2 regions of the Mesorhizobium sp. BAC0120 genome follow, and region 2 is predicted to be linked to the other one. Evidence: riboswitches for the same ligand, from Rfam matches in the RefSeq annotation. Region 2 holds a riboswitch; the other holds the start of a gene.

Region 1 (3,404 bases), on a different contig from region 2:
GGAGCGGCTGCTCTACCGGCTTTTCCACGAGCACGGCGTTCGTGTCTTCGAGGGCGTCAGGGTAGCCGACGAATGCTCCTGCTCGCCCGACAAGATCCGCGGCATCCTCGGCCGCTTCACGGCCGAGGAGATCGACGAGAGCACCGAGGACGGACGGATCAGGGTGAGCTGCGAGTTCTGTTCGAAGGCCTATCAGTTCGACCCGGCGGAGTTCCAGCCGGTGAATTAAAACGAGGAAGCGCTGGGGACAGTTTACTTTTTTCCGCAGAAAGCGGCGGCTCTTCAAGGCTGGCACGAGCGGAAAAAAGTAAACTGTCCCCAGCGCTGAGCCTCAGTTCACCGTCCGCGTCTTGTCCGGGATGTCGAGCGAGAAGGCGGGGATGTCGATCTCGAAGATCTCGCCGCGGCCATTCTGCATCCTGTAGGTGCCGACCATGATCCCGGACGGCGTCGAAAGCGGGCAGCCGGACGTGTATTGATAGCTGTCGCCCGGATTGAGCTCCGGTTGCTCGCCCACTACGCCAGGCCCACGCACTTCCTGGACCCGGCCCGCACCATCGGTGATATGCCAGTAACGGGAGAGCAGTTTGACGAACTCGTCCGACTGATTGTCGATCGTCACACGATACGCCCAGACATAGCGGCTCTCGTCGGGATCCGAGCGGTCCGCGAGGTAGAACGGCTCGACGTTCACTTCGATATTGTGCGTGATGGCGCGGTACATGGGCTCCATCCGAACGGTCGCGCCAATTCTGGACGAGAGAGCGCCCCGGTCAACAGCCTTTTTCCGAAATGCGCAGCAAAGTCTGCCCTCCGGGCTGCCGTGCCAACACAGCGCGCCCGCCTATCGTGCCGCTTTCAGCGCCGCGTTGATATCTTCGAGCAGGTCATCGACGTCCTCGAGACCGACGGAGATCCTGAGCGTTCCCGGACCGATGCCGAGCTCCGCGCGTGCCTCTTCGCTCACGTTCTTGTGCGTGGTCGTTGCCGGATGCGTGATCAGGCTCTTCGCGTCACCCAGATTATTGGAGATGAGGACCACCCGCAGCGCGTTCTCGAAATCGAAAGCTGCCCTCTTGCCGCCCTTGAGGTCGAAGCAGATCAGCGTCGAGCCGCCGGTCATCTGCTTCTTGATCACGTCCGCCTGCGGATGGTCCGCACGGCCCGGATAGATCACGCGCGCGATACCGGGCTGCTCGGCGAGGAAATCGGCGATCTTTGCCGCACTCTCGGTCTGCTGGCGCACTCGGATCGGCAGCGTTTCGAGGCCCTTGAGCAGTGTCCAGGCGTTGAACGGCGACAGGCTCGGGCCGGTGTGGCGGAAATAGTCGTGCAGATTCTTGTCGATCCATTCCTTGTCGGAGAGGATGATGCCGCCGAGACAGCGGCCCTGGCCGTCGATATGCTTGGTCGCCGAATAGACGACGATATGCGCCCCGAGGTCGAGCGGCTTCTGCTGCAGCGGGGTCGCAAAGACATTGTCGACGATGAGCTTCGCGCCGATCGAGTTGGCGAGCCGGGCCACGAAGGCTATGTCGATCACTTCCAGTGTCGGGTTGGTCGGGCTCTCCAGGAAGAAGAGCCTGGTGTTCGGCCTCACCGCCTTCTCCCACTCCTCGTTCTTCGTGCCGTCGACCAGCGTCGTCTCGATCCCGTATTTTGGCATCAGCGTCTCGACCACCCAGCGGCACGAGCCGAAAAGGGCGCGGGCCGCGATCACATGATCGCCCGCGCGCGCTGAACAGAGCAGCGCCGCTGCGACGGCAGCCATGCCGGAAGAGGTAGCGCGGGCGTCCTCCGCGCCTTCCAGAGCGCACATGCGCTTTTCGAACATGTCGACGGTCGGGTTGGCGTAGCGCGAATAGATGAAGCCGGGCTCCTCGCCCTTGAAGCGGGCCTCGGCCGCCTCCGCGGTCTCATAGACGTAGCCCTGGGTGAGGTAGATCGCCTCGGATGTCTCAGCGAAACCGGAGCGCAGAGTGCCGGAATGGACCATGGCGGTCTGTGGTTTCCAATTGCGCTTCTCTGGAGAAGTCATGGTCCGTATCCTCACAACAAAAAAACCGGCCGCGAAAGTCGCAACCGGTCCTCATGGCCTCTGGGCCTTACGGTCCTTTAGCGACTTGTTTAACGTGGCTGCAAGCCGACCGGCCAAATCACCACGGGATAACGATCCCTTTAGACCGCCGTCCCGCTTGCGTCAATTGGGATCGCGGCTAAAGGTCGGGCCATCGAAACCGGAGTGAAAGTTTGCAGCAGCCTGGAATTCTGCCCGATCGCGAGATCGCCGCGCTGTTCGACGAAGGCGCGCTCGCCGCGCCGCGGCCGCTCGATCCCGATCAGATCCAGCCGGCGAGCCTCGACCTGCGCCTCGGCGACAGGGCATGGCGGGTGCGGGCAAGCTTCCTGCCGGGTCCGGACAGCACCGTCGTCGAAAAGCTCGACCGGCTGAAGCTGCATGAGTTCGACCTTGCCGGCGGCGCCGTGCTCGAGACGGGCTGCGTCTACATCGTGCCCCTTCTGGAGCGCCTCTCCCTGCCCAAATGGGCGTCGGCCTCCACCAACCCCAAGAGCTCGACCGGCCGCCTCGACATCTTCACGCGGGTGATGACCGATTACGGCCAGGAATTCGACAAAGTCCCTGCCGGTTATTCGGGACCGCTCTATCTGGAGGTCAGCCCGCGCACCTTCCCGATCGTGGTTAGGACAGGCTCGCGACTTTCGCAGATACGCTTTCGCACCGGCAACGCGGTCCTTTCCGGGCAGGACCTTCAGGCGCTGCACCAGGCCGACGGGCTGGTCGCCTCGGAGACGCCGAACATCACTGGCGGCGGCATCGCGCTGTCGATCGATCTTTCGGGCGACGCCGAGCGCCTGGTCGGCTACCGCGGCAAGAGGCACACCGGCCTGATCGATGTCGACAGGCGTGCGGCGCATGACGTCCTTGATTTCTGGGAGCCGCTCTACGATCGCGGCGCCCGCGAGCTCATCCTCGACCCCGACGAGTTCTACATCCTCGTCTCGCGCGAAGCCGTGCATGTGCCGCCGCTCTATGCGGCCGAAATGACCCCCTTCGATCCGCTGGTCGGGGAGTTCCGCGTCCATTATGCCGGCTTCTTCGACCCCGGATTCGGCCATTCGGCCGCAGGCGGCACCGGCAGCCGCGCGGTGCTCGAAGTCCGCAGCCATGAAGTGCCCTTTATCCTGGAGCACGGCCAGATCGTCGGCCGCCTCGTCTATGAGCGAATGCGCTCGCGCCCCAAGTCGCTCTACGGCACCGACCTCGGCTCCAACTACCAGGCGCAGGGTCTGAAGCTCTCGAAGCATTTCCGGCCGGCTCGGTAGCAGGTGAATTGTGATTTCCCGGTCCGACAAGGTCGAGCATTTTCGGGCCCTTCACAAAT
Region 2 (3,404 bases):
GAACCGGCGTGGCGTATGGGCACGATTCGAGCACACGCCCTTCGGCACAGGTCGGCCTTTTTCTCGCGCGCAGCTCACCGAACTGCTCAGGGAAACCAATTTCACCCCAAGCTCCTGGAGCGAGGCTCTCTGCTTCCCGCCGTCGAAGCGGCGCTGGGTGATGCGCTTCCATCACCTGCTCGAGCGGACCGGCAGACGGTTCTGGCCGATATTTGCCGGTGTCGTGATCGTGGAGGCTCAGAAACGGCTGTACCAGGGCATCCCTGTCACGCAGCGCGCCTCCCGCCGCGTTTTCGTGCCGGTCCTTTCGCCGCAGGGCGCAGCCGGGGCGGCGGCGCGGCAGGGAATGGTGAGTAGCGAGTGGCGAGTAGCGAATAGTGAATAGTGAATAGTGAATAGTGAATAGTGCCTTCTATCTCAGCAATCCGCTGCTGTCATTCACCATTCACCATTCACCATTCACCATTCACTATTCACTATTCGCTATTCGCTATTCTTCCCAATCTTCTCCACGTCATAAGGCGCGGTTTGGTAGACTTGGTTGATCCAATTGCCGAAGAGCAGATGTGCGTGCGAGCGCCAGCGGTTGAGCGGCGGCCGGCTTGGATTGTCTTCGGGAAAATATCCGTGCGGCACCTCGATCGGCGTGCCGGCGGCTACGTCGCGGTCATACTCTTCCTTGAGCGACGTGGAGTCGTATTCGATGTGGTTGAACATATAGAGCCGGTTGCCGGTCTTTTCGGCAATCAGGCTGGGCCCGGTTTCATCTGAATCCATGAGCATCTCCAGGCCCGAGCCGGCAGGAATGTCGGCGGCTCGCACCTCCGTCCAGCGCGAAACAGGAATGGCGAAGTCGTCCGAGAAGCCGGCGAGATAGGGCGAGGCCGGAGCGTTGTTGCGATGGCGGAAGACGCCGAAGGCCTTTTTCTCAAGCGTATGTTTGGGAACGCCATGGAAATACCGGGCTGCCGCCATTGCTCCCCAGCAGATGAAGAAGGAGGAATGGACGTGGGACGTGGTCCAATCGAAGATGCGCGTCAGCTCGTCCCAATAGGTGACCTCCTCGAAGGGCAGGAGCTCGATGGGCGCGCCGGTCACGATAAACCCATCGAATCTGCGCCCCGCTACCTCCTCCCACGTCTGGTAGAAGGAGATGAGATGGTCCTCCGGCGTGTTCTTGGCCTTGTGATTGCCGATGCGCACCAAGGTCAGTTCCACCTGAAGGGGCGTGGCGCCGATCAGCCGTGCGAACTGCGTCTCCGTGCGGATCTTGTTGGGCATGAGGTTCAAGAGCCCGATCTGCAGCGGACGAATATCCTGCCGCAGCGCCGTCCGTTCGTCCATCACCGATACGCCCTCGCGCACGAGCACGTCGTGGGCGGGAAGCTGATTGGGAATTTTGATAGGCATGCGTAAGCTCTAAACAACAAAAAACCGGCGGCGAAAGTCGCAACCGGTCCAAATGGCCTCTGGGCCTTACGGTCCTTTAGCGACTTCTTTAACGTGGCTGCAAGCCGACCGGCCAAATCACCACGGAACACTGCACATTTAGAGCCGCCAAACCTTTGCGTCAACAAGGAAGCTTTGCTAGACGCATCGCACATCCTGACAGAGAGTCTTCCCGTGAACAAACCGTTGCGCCCCTTGCCGAAAACCGGCGTCCTGGACATCGCACCCTACGTGCCCGGCAAGAGCACCGCGCCTGCCGGTGTCGCGAAGGTCCATAAGCTCTCGTCCAATGAGAACCCGCTCGGCGCCTCGCCAGCGGCGATCGAGGCAGTGAAGAAGCTTGCCGCCAAGATGGAGTTTTATCCCGACGGCTCGGCGCAGCGGCTGCGCCAGGCGATCGGCGCCGCGCATGGGCTCAATCCCGACAACATCGTCTGCTCGAACGGCTCCGACGAAATCATCGGGCTTTTAGCGCAGACCTATCTCGGGCCGGGCGACGAGGGCATCATCACCGAGCATGGCTTCCTCGTCTATCGCAATTACATCCAGGCGGCGAGCGCCGTCCCGGTCGTGGCCAAGGAAAGCAACGAGCGCGCCGATGTCGACGCCATCCTCGCGGCGGTCACCGACAGAACGAAGATCGTCTTCCTTGCTAACCCGAACAACCCGACCGGCACCTATCTCCCGTTCGAGGAGGTGCGCCGGCTGCATTCGGCGCTGCCGAAAAGCGTGCTCCTGCTGCTCGACGCGGCCTACGCGGAATATGTCCGCCGCAACGACTACGAGGCCGGAATCGAGCTTGTCTCGTCGTCCGAGAACGTCGTTATGACGCGCACCTTCTCGAAGGTGCATGGGCTAGGCGGGATGCGCATCGGCTGGGTCTATGCGCCCGGCCATATCGTAGATGCACTGAACCGCATGCGCGGGCCGTTCAACGTCAACGCCGCCGCGATCGAGGCTGGCGTCGCCGCAATGGGCGACCGGGACCATGTCGAGGCGAGTGTCGCGCACAATAGCGAGTGGCTGCCCTGGGTGGTGGCGGAGCTCACCACGCTCGGCCTGAGAGTCACTCCGAGTGTCGGCAATTTCGTGCTCGTTCATTTCCTGGACGACGGCAAGCACACGGCGGAAGTGGCCGACGATTATCTCACCCAGCGTGGCTATATCCTGCGGCGCGTCTCGGCCTACGGCTTTCCGAATGCCCTGCGCATGACGGTCGGCACCGAAGAGGCCAATCGTGGCGTCATTTCGGCTCTTTCTGAATTCTTGAAGAGCTGATTGAGAGTTCGGAACAGATGTCGCGCCCCTTCGCGCCCCCCTCTGTCCTGCCGGACATCTCCCCCACAAGGGGGGAGATTGCGCCTTCACCTATGATTTCGCCAATCTCCAAGGATGGCGGTTGGCGAAACCAAAGCGGCCGGCCAATCTCCCCCCTTGTGGGGGAGATGTCCGGCAGGACAGAGGGGGGCGCGAAGGGGCGCGGTCGTCTCCGCCATTCCATCAATGCCACACCGGTCCAAGCCCTTGTCTGATCCTCTTTTCAACAAAATCGCCCTCATAGGCATCGGCCTCATCGGCTCGTCTCTTGCCCGCGTCGTGCGGCGCGAGAAGCTTGCCGGCCACATCGCCATCTCGACCCGCAGCGCAGCGACGCTCAAGCGCGCCGAGGAGCTTCGTCTCGGGGATTCCTATTTCGTGGACCCCGGTGATGCCGTGCGCGGGGCCGACCTCATCATCATCTCGGTCCCTGTCGGCTCGTCAGGCGAGGTCGCTCAAGCCATAGCGCCGGCGCTCAAGCCGGGGGCGATCCTCACCGATGTCGGCTCGACCAAGCGTTCGGTCATTGCGCAAGTCGAGCCGCACGTGCCGGAAGGCGTTCATTTCATTCCGGGCCATCCGCTGGCCGGCACGGAGAAATCGGGACCAGACGCCGGCTTTGCCGATCTCTTCGAGAA

What was found. Region 2 has a riboswitch for S-adenosylmethionine ahead of metA (homoserine O-acetyltransferase MetA). Riboswitches for the same ligand answer to the same signal wherever they lie in the genome.
Region 1: linked by a shared signal. The riboswitch ahead of SAZ10_RS26515 (O-succinylhomoserine sulfhydrylase) and the one ahead of metA (homoserine O-acetyltransferase MetA) in region 2 are both predicted to bind S-adenosylmethionine.

The regions. Positions count from the first base shown of each region.
Region 1 covers NZ_JAWRCU010000015.1:109,280-112,683, forward strand. Annotated here, with positions in the region: gene SAZ10_RS26505 (Hsp33 family molecular chaperone) at 1-229, shown strand, start outside; gene apaG (Co2+/Mg2+ efflux protein ApaG) at 332-724, opposite strand; gene SAZ10_RS26515 (O-succinylhomoserine sulfhydrylase) at 845-2,038, opposite strand; SAM riboswitch at 2,096-2,173, opposite strand; gene SAZ10_RS26520 (2'-deoxycytidine 5'-triphosphate deaminase) at 2,251-3,345, shown strand; gene SAZ10_RS26525 (isocitrate lyase/phosphoenolpyruvate mutase family protein) at 3,356-3,404, shown strand, end outside.
Region 2 covers NZ_JAWRCU010000023.1:43,208-46,611, forward strand. Annotated here, with positions in the region: gene SAZ10_RS30470 (class I SAM-dependent methyltransferase) at 1-385, shown strand, start outside; gene metA (homoserine O-acetyltransferase MetA) at 484-1,410, opposite strand; SAM riboswitch at 1,467-1,544, opposite strand; gene hisC (histidinol-phosphate transaminase) at 1,624-2,727, shown strand; gene SAZ10_RS30485 (prephenate/arogenate dehydrogenase family protein) at 2,953-3,404, shown strand, end outside.